DNA from 3 places in the Cohnella sp. genome. Region 3 is predicted to be linked to each of the others. Evidence: riboswitches for the same ligand, from Rfam matches in the RefSeq annotation. Region 3 holds a riboswitch; each other region holds the start of a gene.
What was found. Region 3 has a riboswitch for cyclic di-GMP ahead of ACESLM_RS26455 (PilZ domain-containing protein). Riboswitches for the same ligand answer to the same signal wherever they lie in the genome.

Region 1 (3,278 bases), on a different contig from region 3:
ATTGCAAGAGTTGGAGCAATCTTTGTCATCCGGCGATCTCGTTCGCTCGTACAATATTCAAGCAGAATACAGCCGCCTCTCCAACGTGCTTGACGAAGGGCTAGAGCAAGCAGCAATGAAAGCGGAAGCGTCCGAATCTCCCGAGGATTCTCAAGAGTCTATGGACGACAAAACGATCGCCATCATTCAGATCGACAAAATCGATCTGAAGCTGCCGATTCTCGAAGGAGCAACCGCGAAAAACATGAAGGTCGGAGCGGGTCATATGACGGAAACTGCGCCGCTCGGGGAAATTGGCAATTCAGCTGTCGCCGCTCATCGGGCTCGTACGAAAGGCCGGATGTTCAACCGGCTTGACGAGATGGAAGTCGGCGACCGGATCGACATTCGGATGAGAAACAGCAGCGTCGCCTACCAGGTAACGGATATTAAAGTCGTCCTCCCTACCGATCTATCCGTACTGAAAAGCGATGGAGACAAAGCCGTTCTTACTTTGATTACCTGCGATCCGTTGGTGAATCCGACGCACCGGCTTATCGTTCATGCCGAGAAAATCGAGGATCAGGGATGAACCCCAGCCTGACGCGCAAGCGGTTATAGCTGTAAACACGAAAAAACGGCCAGAATCGTCAATAGATTCTGGCCGTTTCGATGTTCGATTAATAGTATTTGACTGCCGAATAATCGCTTGCCTTCTTGCCGAACGACACCTTCTTGTCGCCCTTGCTTAGCCCCGCGTCCACGGTCGTGTCCACGACGACCCATTTCCCGTTCAAGTATACCTCGTTCCAAGCATGGTACTCGTCGACCAAGTTCGTCGTGCCCATCGCCAGCTTGGCCGGAATCCCTGCGCTTCTCAGCATGGCCGCATAGAGCGTAGCGTAGCCGTAGCAGATCGCTTTGCCCGACGCCAATGTACCGTCAATGTCGGGAACATAATCCGATGTCACCTTGCGGGCCAACTCTTTATCGTAGCTTACGTTGCGAATTATATAATCGTAGATCGCTTTCGCCTTCTGTTCGTCGGTCGCAGCGAGCGCCGTCAACTCCTTGGCCTTGGCTAGCGCCTTGTCGGCGTCCTGCCAAGCGATCGCCTGCGTGGAATTCAAGTAAATGTCCGACGTCTTCGTTACGGTTACGTTGACCTTCTCCGCCAGATTCACGCGATACTTTTTGCCGGTTACGTGCTCGAGCACCGCAATCTCGTATTGCCCGTTCCCCATCTGCAGCGGCAGCCACAACGTCTGTCCGTCGGAAGAGGCGCTTAGCGTGTAAATATAACTGGCGCTCCCTTTCGATATTTTCGCTTTCGTGTCCACTGTCGGTTTGCTCGTCAACCGAATGCCGATCGTACCCTTTTCCAATTTGGAAGTGTCCAAAGTCGCTTTGCTCGTCCCTGTGCTCGCGGATGCAAGAGCAGGAATCGAGGCGAAGAGAACAAGAAACGCCAACAACAATTTTGCGGATTTAAGCATGCCATATGGCTCCTTTCGATAGCTGGCTGTCATCCTTCGAGGAAGGGAAGACCCTTTAGCTTTGCGTCGCTGCCTTTCGGCAGGTTTGCCTTTATCGTGAAGCTTGTCCAAATAAAACAAAAAAAGCCTAGTCTTTCGGTAGCTGGCTGTCATCCTTCCGGTGGAAGGGAAGACCCTCTAGCTTTGCGTCACTGTCTTTCGACAGGTTTGCCGTTATCGAGCTTGCTTTCTATGAAAATTATAGCGAAATTTCGACGAAAGCACAAGGAAAAACCTGCCAGATTGACCGGCAGGTTTAGTTTTTTTCTCTCTATGAAATTCTATCTGTCTTTATTTATCTATCTCTATCTCTCTATCTATTCTTTCTTCATTCGAAAAATACGATTGCGGTACATGATGAATGCACCTGCCGCAATGAGGGCCAGGCCGGCAAGCTGAAGCGGCAGCGGGCTTTCTTCCCCGGTTTTCGGCAATGTTTTGGTCGGAGTTTTGCCTCCGTCGTTAACCCCGCCGCGCGGAACGTCGTCCACGTCGATCTCGACGAGAATTTCCTGTTCATTGCCTTCCGAGTCGGTCACGATGATGGTAAAGGAATCTTTGCCTTTGTAGTCTTTGTCCGGCGTATACTTCCATTTGCCATCCGGCGTGATCGTTACCGTGCCGTGCTTCGGCTCTTCTCCGACTTTAACTTTGCCGCCTTTGGGAACTTCCGTTGTTCCTTCAACCGGCTTGTCGTTCGTCGTTTTCTCTTTTACTTTCTCTCCTGGCTTGCTAGGCTCCTCCGTTTCTGTCGGCTCCGTCGGTTTCGGAGTTTCGGTAGGCTCAGGAGTTTCGGTAGGTTTCGGAGACTCGGTCGGCTTCGGAGACTCAGTCGGTTTCGGCTCCTCCGTCGGCTTCGGCGTCTCCGATGGTCCCGGACCAGGCGCACAACATCCGCCCGAGCTCGGGATTCTCTCGTTTGTTTTTTCCACCAGGACCGTTGCCGTTTGCGTTGTCGTAATCTCGAATTCTACCGGATCGGTATTCAGACGATAGTCGTAAGGCGCTTGAATTTCGATCAGGCGATATTTGTTTGGTTCGAGTTCATCCAGGAACAACTCACCGTTCGCACCCGTCGTCAGCTGCGCCGGAGTCAACCCTGTCACGCGCTCATAAATCTCGTTGCCCTGAAGATCGAAGTTGAGTGTAGAACGCCACAGTTCGAACACAGCGCCGCTGAGAAGCTGCGACTTGGACGCATTATACTTCACCAGTCTGACCGAACGAATATGCTCCTTGTTCTCGATAATCAACGAAGTGTTCTCCTGATGAATCGATACTTTCGTATTTGGATTCTCGATGACGAAGCCTTCCGCTTTCGTTTCTACTATCGTGTACAAACCGTAAGGCAGGTTTGTAAACTCGACTACTCCATTAACGTCCGTCGTTTTCGTATCCACGAGTACGTTTTGGTCGTTCCACAACTCGAACTCTACATCTTTAAGCTTCAGATTATCCGGATCCTTGGCGTTCACTTTGGTGACGGTTAACTTTCCGTCGGATCCTCTCACGTTAGGATGTGTTTTCGTAACAATCTGTGTCTGATTGGCGACAATTTCAATCGGAATCGGCGTCGGGTCGAGTGTATAGAACAACGGCGCCTCCGTTTCGATCAGCGTGTAGGTGCCCGCCGGAAGATTACCTTTGCCCAATCGCCCATCTACCGTAACCAAGTTGTCGTCGATGACCGTGTTGTTGGAGTCTCTCAATTCGAACTTAGCTCCCGTAAGTTTGGCACCCGTAACCGAATCTTCCTTCACAAGC
Region 2 (3,278 bases), on a different contig from region 3:
TGATCAAAACCTGTTGCCCACTTGAAATCATCCCATGTTTTATACGATACGCCGTCATATCGCCAGCTTACGGAGTTTAGCTCGTCTGTGCGGTAATACAAGTTGTTATCAATAACATTCCCGCCGCCATTCGTTCCGGATTTTCTGATAAAGGACTTTTGGGGGAACGTGTAAAATATGTTATTCGCGAATATATTGTTAAAATTATAATTTTGCAGCGTCACTTCGCCATAGCCTTGATTCAATCCGTCGTTTAGATACAACGTATTGTTAACGATTAAATTGTTGGACGCCCCTCCATTGCTAGTGCCCGAACCGCCCATAATTAGTCCTGCGCCATGATTATGATGTAAATAATTATTCCTTAATATAATGTTGCTGGTTGCTTGTCCATTCTGTTCGCTGGCCAATTCAACACCGAAATTGCTATTGTACACTTCGTTGTTCTCAACGATGATATTGGTTCCGCCGTCTACATAGATCCCTCCCGCGCTTCGGCTTCCCGAGCCATAGGCAGGATTTGTTGAGCTATCGATATTATAAACCGTATTATAGGCTACAACCCCATTGCGAGCCTGATCCTGACAAGAGCTTGGGCATGTATTGTAGTAGCCGGCAATATCGATGCCAATATTATTATTATCATGAACAAGGTTATGATCGACACTGAAATTCTGCACGTTGCCGACGACAGTTAACGATTCGCTGGAACCGTTAATCAGGTGATGGATTTCATTGCCGCTTATTTTGATATCCGTGATCGGAATGACAGAGTCCCCGTATACGACCAACCCGTGCGCATTTCCCCTGCTGGACCGGTTTTCGATATGATGGATATCATTGTTCAAAATATGAATATTCGAACCGCCGCCCTGAATCTTCACGCCTGCCGGATACTCGGAAGAACTTGCAGAAGTCAGTCCGCGAATCTCGAAACCTTGAACAACAATATAGTTGGCCGATCTAATGCTAATCAAGGAACTTTTACCGCTCGCAATCGTCAAGTTCCTTCCTTCGATTACGGGTTTCTCGCCCGGATAGGCCTGGAACGTAATATACCCCGCATCAGCCGATCCGGAGCTTCTTATCGTAACGAATTCTTCGTATATTCCGCCTCTTACCAGTACCGTGTCTCCTGGCAATAGCGAGTCGACTGCCTTCTGGATCGTTCGCCACGGAGCTTCAATCGTTCCCGGATTGACGTCGTCGCCTTCCGTGCTTACATAATAAACGGCTCCTGAAGAGTTATTGGAATAAGCCGTTCTCGGAACAGCATAAGAGAATAAAATCATCATGACCAGCAACAAAGCAAATGCGATCTTTACTCGTCCCAACATTAGTTCGTGCCTGTTTGGTATTTTCATGACCAATCACTTCCTTCCTGTAATATCATCGGATGAACCGTAATTCTTTGGAAATGAAAAGCCTCCAAGAGTACCTGCAGTGTAGCACAGTTCCATTGGGAGTAACAGGTGTAATCATCTAATATTAGTAAAATTGGTTTCGCTTGCATAAACATAGAAAGACACAGCCGGAGACCCGAACTGTGTCAAGAAAACGTAATGAAAACAAGATCTCATCTTGTTTTCATTGCTTCTTTTCGTTCGGCAACTGGCTACCATAGGCATTAGCCCTTAGGTCCTGTAGTTTTGCGTCGCTGTCTTTCGACAGTTTTGCCCTTATCGCGAGAATGAGAGACGGCTTCCGACTCCCTCTGACAAACCCTTAGCTTTCATTATCCATACTTCGGGTCAATGTGCAAGAGAATGTGACATCCATTCACAAATTTATCTTCTAACGAGCTAATAATCTTTCTTATTGCGCATAATCTCCTGTGTAATTCACAAGTGAAACCACATTTCCCGCTATATGATTCTTCCTCTCTTTTTTGTGCTAATATTTGAGATATGGAGATAGGGAGAGGGCGCTATGAACTTAAAAAACAAATCTTGGCTTCTACTAGCCGCTTTTATGGTCCTGGCCGGAGCGATCTGGTTTTCAGCAGGACATAAGCAGGAAGAGGCCACCCCGGGTTGGCCTGTAGAGACGGACGGGCCTGTCGGAATTACGGGCGATATCCCGCAAGCCATCGTCACGACATTCAGAGGGGATCCGCGGACCAGCCGGGCATTTACTTGGCATTCGGAGACGCCTAACATGCAGGCTGATCTGCAGGTCGTGAAGGGGACGAATGCGGCAGATTTCCAGGATCAATCGAAGCTCCTGGAATTTCGGGGCGAAGCTTCGGAGCTGACGTTAAGCAATGGAAAGGTTAAAGGGGTATATAAAGCGGAAGCGACCGGGCTGAAGGCAGAAGAAAGCTACCTGTACAGAGTAGGCGATGGAAAAAAGGCACGGTGGAGCGAGCCGGCGGCATTTAGGACGGCGCCAAATCGCATTGAAAACTTCGGTTTTATCAATGTTGCGGATTCTCAAGGGGTAAACGAGCAGGATTTTGAACTATGGCGAAATACGCTGGAAAAAGCGTTCGAGCGATTTCCGGAAGCCCGATTTTTGATCCATAACGGAGATCTAACGGAACATCCCGAGGACGACGCGGCATGGAATCATTTGCTGAACAAAGCGCGTCCATGGACGGCGAGCGTTCCTTTCATGCCGGTAACGGGCAATCACGATCAGGTAGGTCGGCAAGCCTCTGCCTTCGGCTCTCATTTTCATTTGCCGAATAACGGTGCCGCAAGCTTGCAGCCAGGGACAAGCTATACCTTTGATTATGGTCCCGTCCATTTTGTGATGTTAAATACGGAAGGAAAGTTTAAGGAGCAGGCGGTTTGGCTCAAGCGGGATTTGGAGGCTAACCGTCAGCCCTGGGTCGTCGTCTCCATTCATCGTCCTGCTTATGGCGGGAATCAGGATCAGAAGGTGATCAAGCACTGGGTGCCTCTGTTTGACGAATACGATGTCGACCTTGTGCTGCAGGGGCACAATCATGAATTCTCCCGATCCTACCCGCTCAAAGACGGAGAAATTGCATTATCGGGCGGAACGGTGTATGTAACGACGAATGCCTCCGGACAGAAGTTTAACAAGAAAAAAGAGGATCGATTCTACCACAAGAAGCACCTGCAAAACTGGAAACAGATGTATGCGGGCATCGAAGTGTCTGCCGATAAGCTGATCTATAGGGCTTATACCGTTGATGGCGAGCTGGTGGATGAATTTGAGCTTGAACGCAAGGAAGGTCGGAAGCGCTAAACTGACGAAGCATAGATAGGCCGGCGCACCCCCAAGAAGGGCTGTCTCCATGAGTAGGGGCG
Region 3 (3,278 bases):
TCCTCCCCGCTGCCTACGCCGCGCGGCATTCGCCGGGCATGCTCGAACGAGCTGTACCGGACCGTCAAAAGGCTGAAGCAGCACGTCCCCGCCCCGCTCGTCCGGGAAGCCGAGGAGCTGTACTTCAAGCGGGTAATCGGCAACCTGATGTGGATCTCGGAAAACAAGAGCAATCGCAAAAAGCTGGCCGATTGGTGGGAAGAGGAAGTCAGCGGCGACATTGCCGAGCTGTGGAACGTCGATCGGACGAAGCTGACAAAAGCTTTCCGGGAAGCGTTCGGCGGATAAAGAAATGGGTTGGGCGCCGCCGATTTCGGCTGAGCCCAACCCTGCTTCATTTCCTCGGCCCGGCCTTCCATTCCGATCAGCCGATAATCGCGAACGTCTGCACTCCTGCCGGAATCGTGCGGGTACGAAACAGAACCCCATTATTGTTAAAGACGCGCAGCGTATAGGCGACATTGGTCAAAGTGCGAATGTTATTAAAGCGAACGACTCCGAACCGGTCGAAGTTGGCCGCGTCGACCAGTTGCCCGCCGCGGAAAACCCGGGCAAAAAAGCCCGTCGTGTCGAAAGGAACGCCGGTGCTCTGCACCCATACGACCGTAAGCCGGCTAAACGTCTGGCCGCTGTTGCCGGTGCGCGCAATTTGTGCGGGAACCGTATTCGTCTTCAACACTTTGGATCGCTTGGAATCCCTTTTCGGGGGCTTCGGATAGCGAATGGCCATTAAGGATATCCCTCCTTCTTGCCGTTTACCCCCAATCTATGCCGGAGTCGCAAACGGCTAAACGGACACCCTCCCATCGCCTCGTCCATATTCGCAGATTTCCTCGAATATCCCGTATTCCGTTCTCCCTTAACGTTTCTTGCTCAGACTACGGCGCGTATTCGCGTTCTTCTGCACCTGATGGCGCAAAATAAGCGCGCGCAGAGGACGCAGCATCTCCGGTTCGAGAACGTGCATCTTGGCCCCGCAATGCATCCGGTTCTCCTGCCGCTCGCGGCGCACGATCTCCAGCTCGCAGTCGAACGAGATTCCGATCTCAACCGTCGCCCTGAGCCTCGACTTCGTCGCGAAATGCGGCGCGTCCAGACCCGAGAAACTGATCCCGGATATGCTGATATCATGAATCGTGAGGCCGTCGGAATCGCCGATCTCCCGATCCTCTCCGGAACTGCCCAGCACTCGGACGATCTGGACCTTCCCTTCGATCTCGACCCGCGGCTGTTCCCTTCTTTCCTTGAATCGCTTTTGCAGCTCGGGAGGCTGCAAGAGCGCAATCGCTCCTTCGTACTTGGCGAATACAATCGAGGACATCGATTGTATTCCCGCGGGCGAATACACGGTCATCTTTACCGTTTCCCCTAGCTCGAACTGTTCGAATTCCGGAAGCTCAACCTCGAACAATTCTCCCTCCACGTGGGTCATAACGCCCGTCGTCACGAAATTTTTCCCTTCCACGACGGTCCGGCAGTGCAACAGCACGTTTAAGGGAAGCAAATCTTTGTCCAGATCGGATAATGCGGCTCTGTTGTCTCCGGTATGCGCCATCTCCGCCCAACCACCTTCCTGACTGCTTGACTTCTATACGAAAAAAAACAGGCAACCCCTCTATGGGAGCAGCCCGTTTCGCCTGAATCATCCATGTAGGGACTATCGGCAGCCAGGCTGTCATCGTCCTCGGGACATTAGACCCTGTAGCTTTGCGTCCTTGCTTTTCAGCAAGTTTGCCTTTATCCAAATCCGTCTTCTAATGGAACGATTGTACCATATTCGGCATCTTTTCGTCATATGTTTTTTTGCCGATCCGCCGGGGCGCCAGCCCGTCAGCGAGCCATGACGACGCGGTTTCTTCCCTCGTTCTTGGCTTTGTACAGAGCGGAGTCCGCGCTGGAGAACACCTCTCGCAAATATTCCTTCGGATCGTTGAACTTCAAGCTCTCGCTGGACTCGGACAGCACGCCCATGCTGATCGTGACGCCGACCTTGTCCGCGCCGGCTTCCACCTGGTTCTCTCCGACGGCGAGCATGATTCTCTCCGCCAGCAGCTCCGCTTGCTCCCGGTTCGTATGCGGCAGGTACACGGTGAACTCTTCTCCTCCGTACCTCGCCAGAATATCCGTTCTCCGCAGCATGGAACGAACGATTTCGGCCGTGCTGCGCAGCACCTCATCGCCGACAAGATGACCGTATTTGTCGTTGATTTGCTTGAAATGGTCGATATCGAACAGGAAGATGGCGAACGGAATTTGATACCTCATGTTCAGCAGCACTTCATGCTCCAACTGCTGCATCAGATATCTCCGGTTAAAGCAGCCGGTCAACCCGTCGGTGACGGCCATCTGCTCCAGCTTCTGATTGACGCGGAACAGCTCTTCCTGGATCGTGATCAGTTCCAGATTGCGCTCGTGCAGCGCCTCGTTCTTGCGATTCATCTCCACGACCAGCTTGCGCAGCTCCGAGACGTCGTGGAAAGTAATGATCCTTCCCAGCAGCGTTTTGCGGCTGTCCAGGACGGGAGAGATTTGGATCGATACGTGTCTGCCCGACGAATCCTGAAGCGAGAACTCCATCTGCAGCTTCTCGTGGGGATGATGATTGTAGCGGTACAGAAATTCGTAGACTTCCCCCTGCACCTGCAGAGGAGCCAGGAACTTCTCCATCTCGAACGTCTCGCCTTTCGTCACCTGCACGAGAGGGGACGCCCCCCGATTCACTTCCAGCACTTTGCCGTTCTCGTCCACGACGATGACTCCGGTCGTCATATGCTCGAAAATATCCCGCTGCGCCATGCTCAAAATATCGAACATGCCGAATCGATAGATTGCGATAACGAAGCACAGATCGGAGAGCAGAATGCCCAGCGCGAGCAAGCCCGGCACGACCGGCAGCCACTCTACGAGAAGCACGTTGACGAATACGTCCAGCAGGCCGAGTCCCGTCAGCACGAACATTCCGATTAAAGCGGTTGCAAGCTGCTTGCGTTGGTTTACGGACGTTACCGACTTCAAAGCGTGGAACATATTCAACAGAGCGACGAAGAAATAGGCGAATTGGACGAGCACGAGCAGCCAAAACAAAGGACCGTAGTCCCGGTCCGTGTAGCTGTCGACCACCGGGGCCATGAACAGCCTGTTCGGGTTCCACATGGCGGCCGCGATGCACAGTGCCGCGGGAGTAATGTACAGCAGAATGCGTCCGCCCTTCAGCTGGGCCGACTTGCTCGTGAGGAAGAAGACGAAGAATAACCAGCCGGGACCAAGCATCCCCATGG

Region 1: another riboswitch for cyclic di-GMP. It lies ahead of ACESLM_RS01175 (transglutaminase-like domain-containing protein); the one in region 3 lies ahead of ACESLM_RS26455 (PilZ domain-containing protein).
Region 2: another riboswitch for cyclic di-GMP. It lies ahead of ACESLM_RS01125 (right-handed parallel beta-helix repeat-containing protein); the one in region 3 lies ahead of ACESLM_RS26455 (PilZ domain-containing protein).

Annotation. Positions count from the first base shown of each region.
Region 1 is NZ_JBEPYQ010000002.1:98,869-102,146, forward strand. Features, by position in the region: gene ACESLM_RS01170 (class D sortase) at 1-571, shown strand, start outside; gene ACESLM_RS01175 (transglutaminase-like domain-containing protein) at 660-1,475, opposite strand; cyclic di-GMP riboswitch class I at 1,490-1,575, opposite strand; cyclic di-GMP riboswitch class I at 1,610-1,697, opposite strand; gene ACESLM_RS01180 (collagen binding domain-containing protein) at 1,832-3,278, opposite strand, start outside.
Region 2 is NZ_JBEPYQ010000002.1:84,086-87,363, forward strand. Features, by position in the region: gene ACESLM_RS01125 (right-handed parallel beta-helix repeat-containing protein) at 1-1,364, opposite strand, end outside; cyclic di-GMP riboswitch class I at 1,604-1,688, opposite strand; gene ACESLM_RS01130 (purple acid phosphatase family protein) at 1,930-3,216, shown strand.
Region 3 is NZ_JBEPYQ010000110.1:13,950-17,227, forward strand. Features, by position in the region: gene ACESLM_RS26445 (dehydrogenase) at 1-288, shown strand, start outside; gene ACESLM_RS26450 (hypothetical protein) at 365-730, opposite strand; gene ACESLM_RS26455 (PilZ domain-containing protein) at 860-1,555, opposite strand; cyclic di-GMP riboswitch class I at 1,660-1,746, opposite strand; gene ACESLM_RS26460 (histidine kinase N-terminal 7TM domain-containing diguanylate cyclase) at 1,831-3,278, opposite strand, start outside.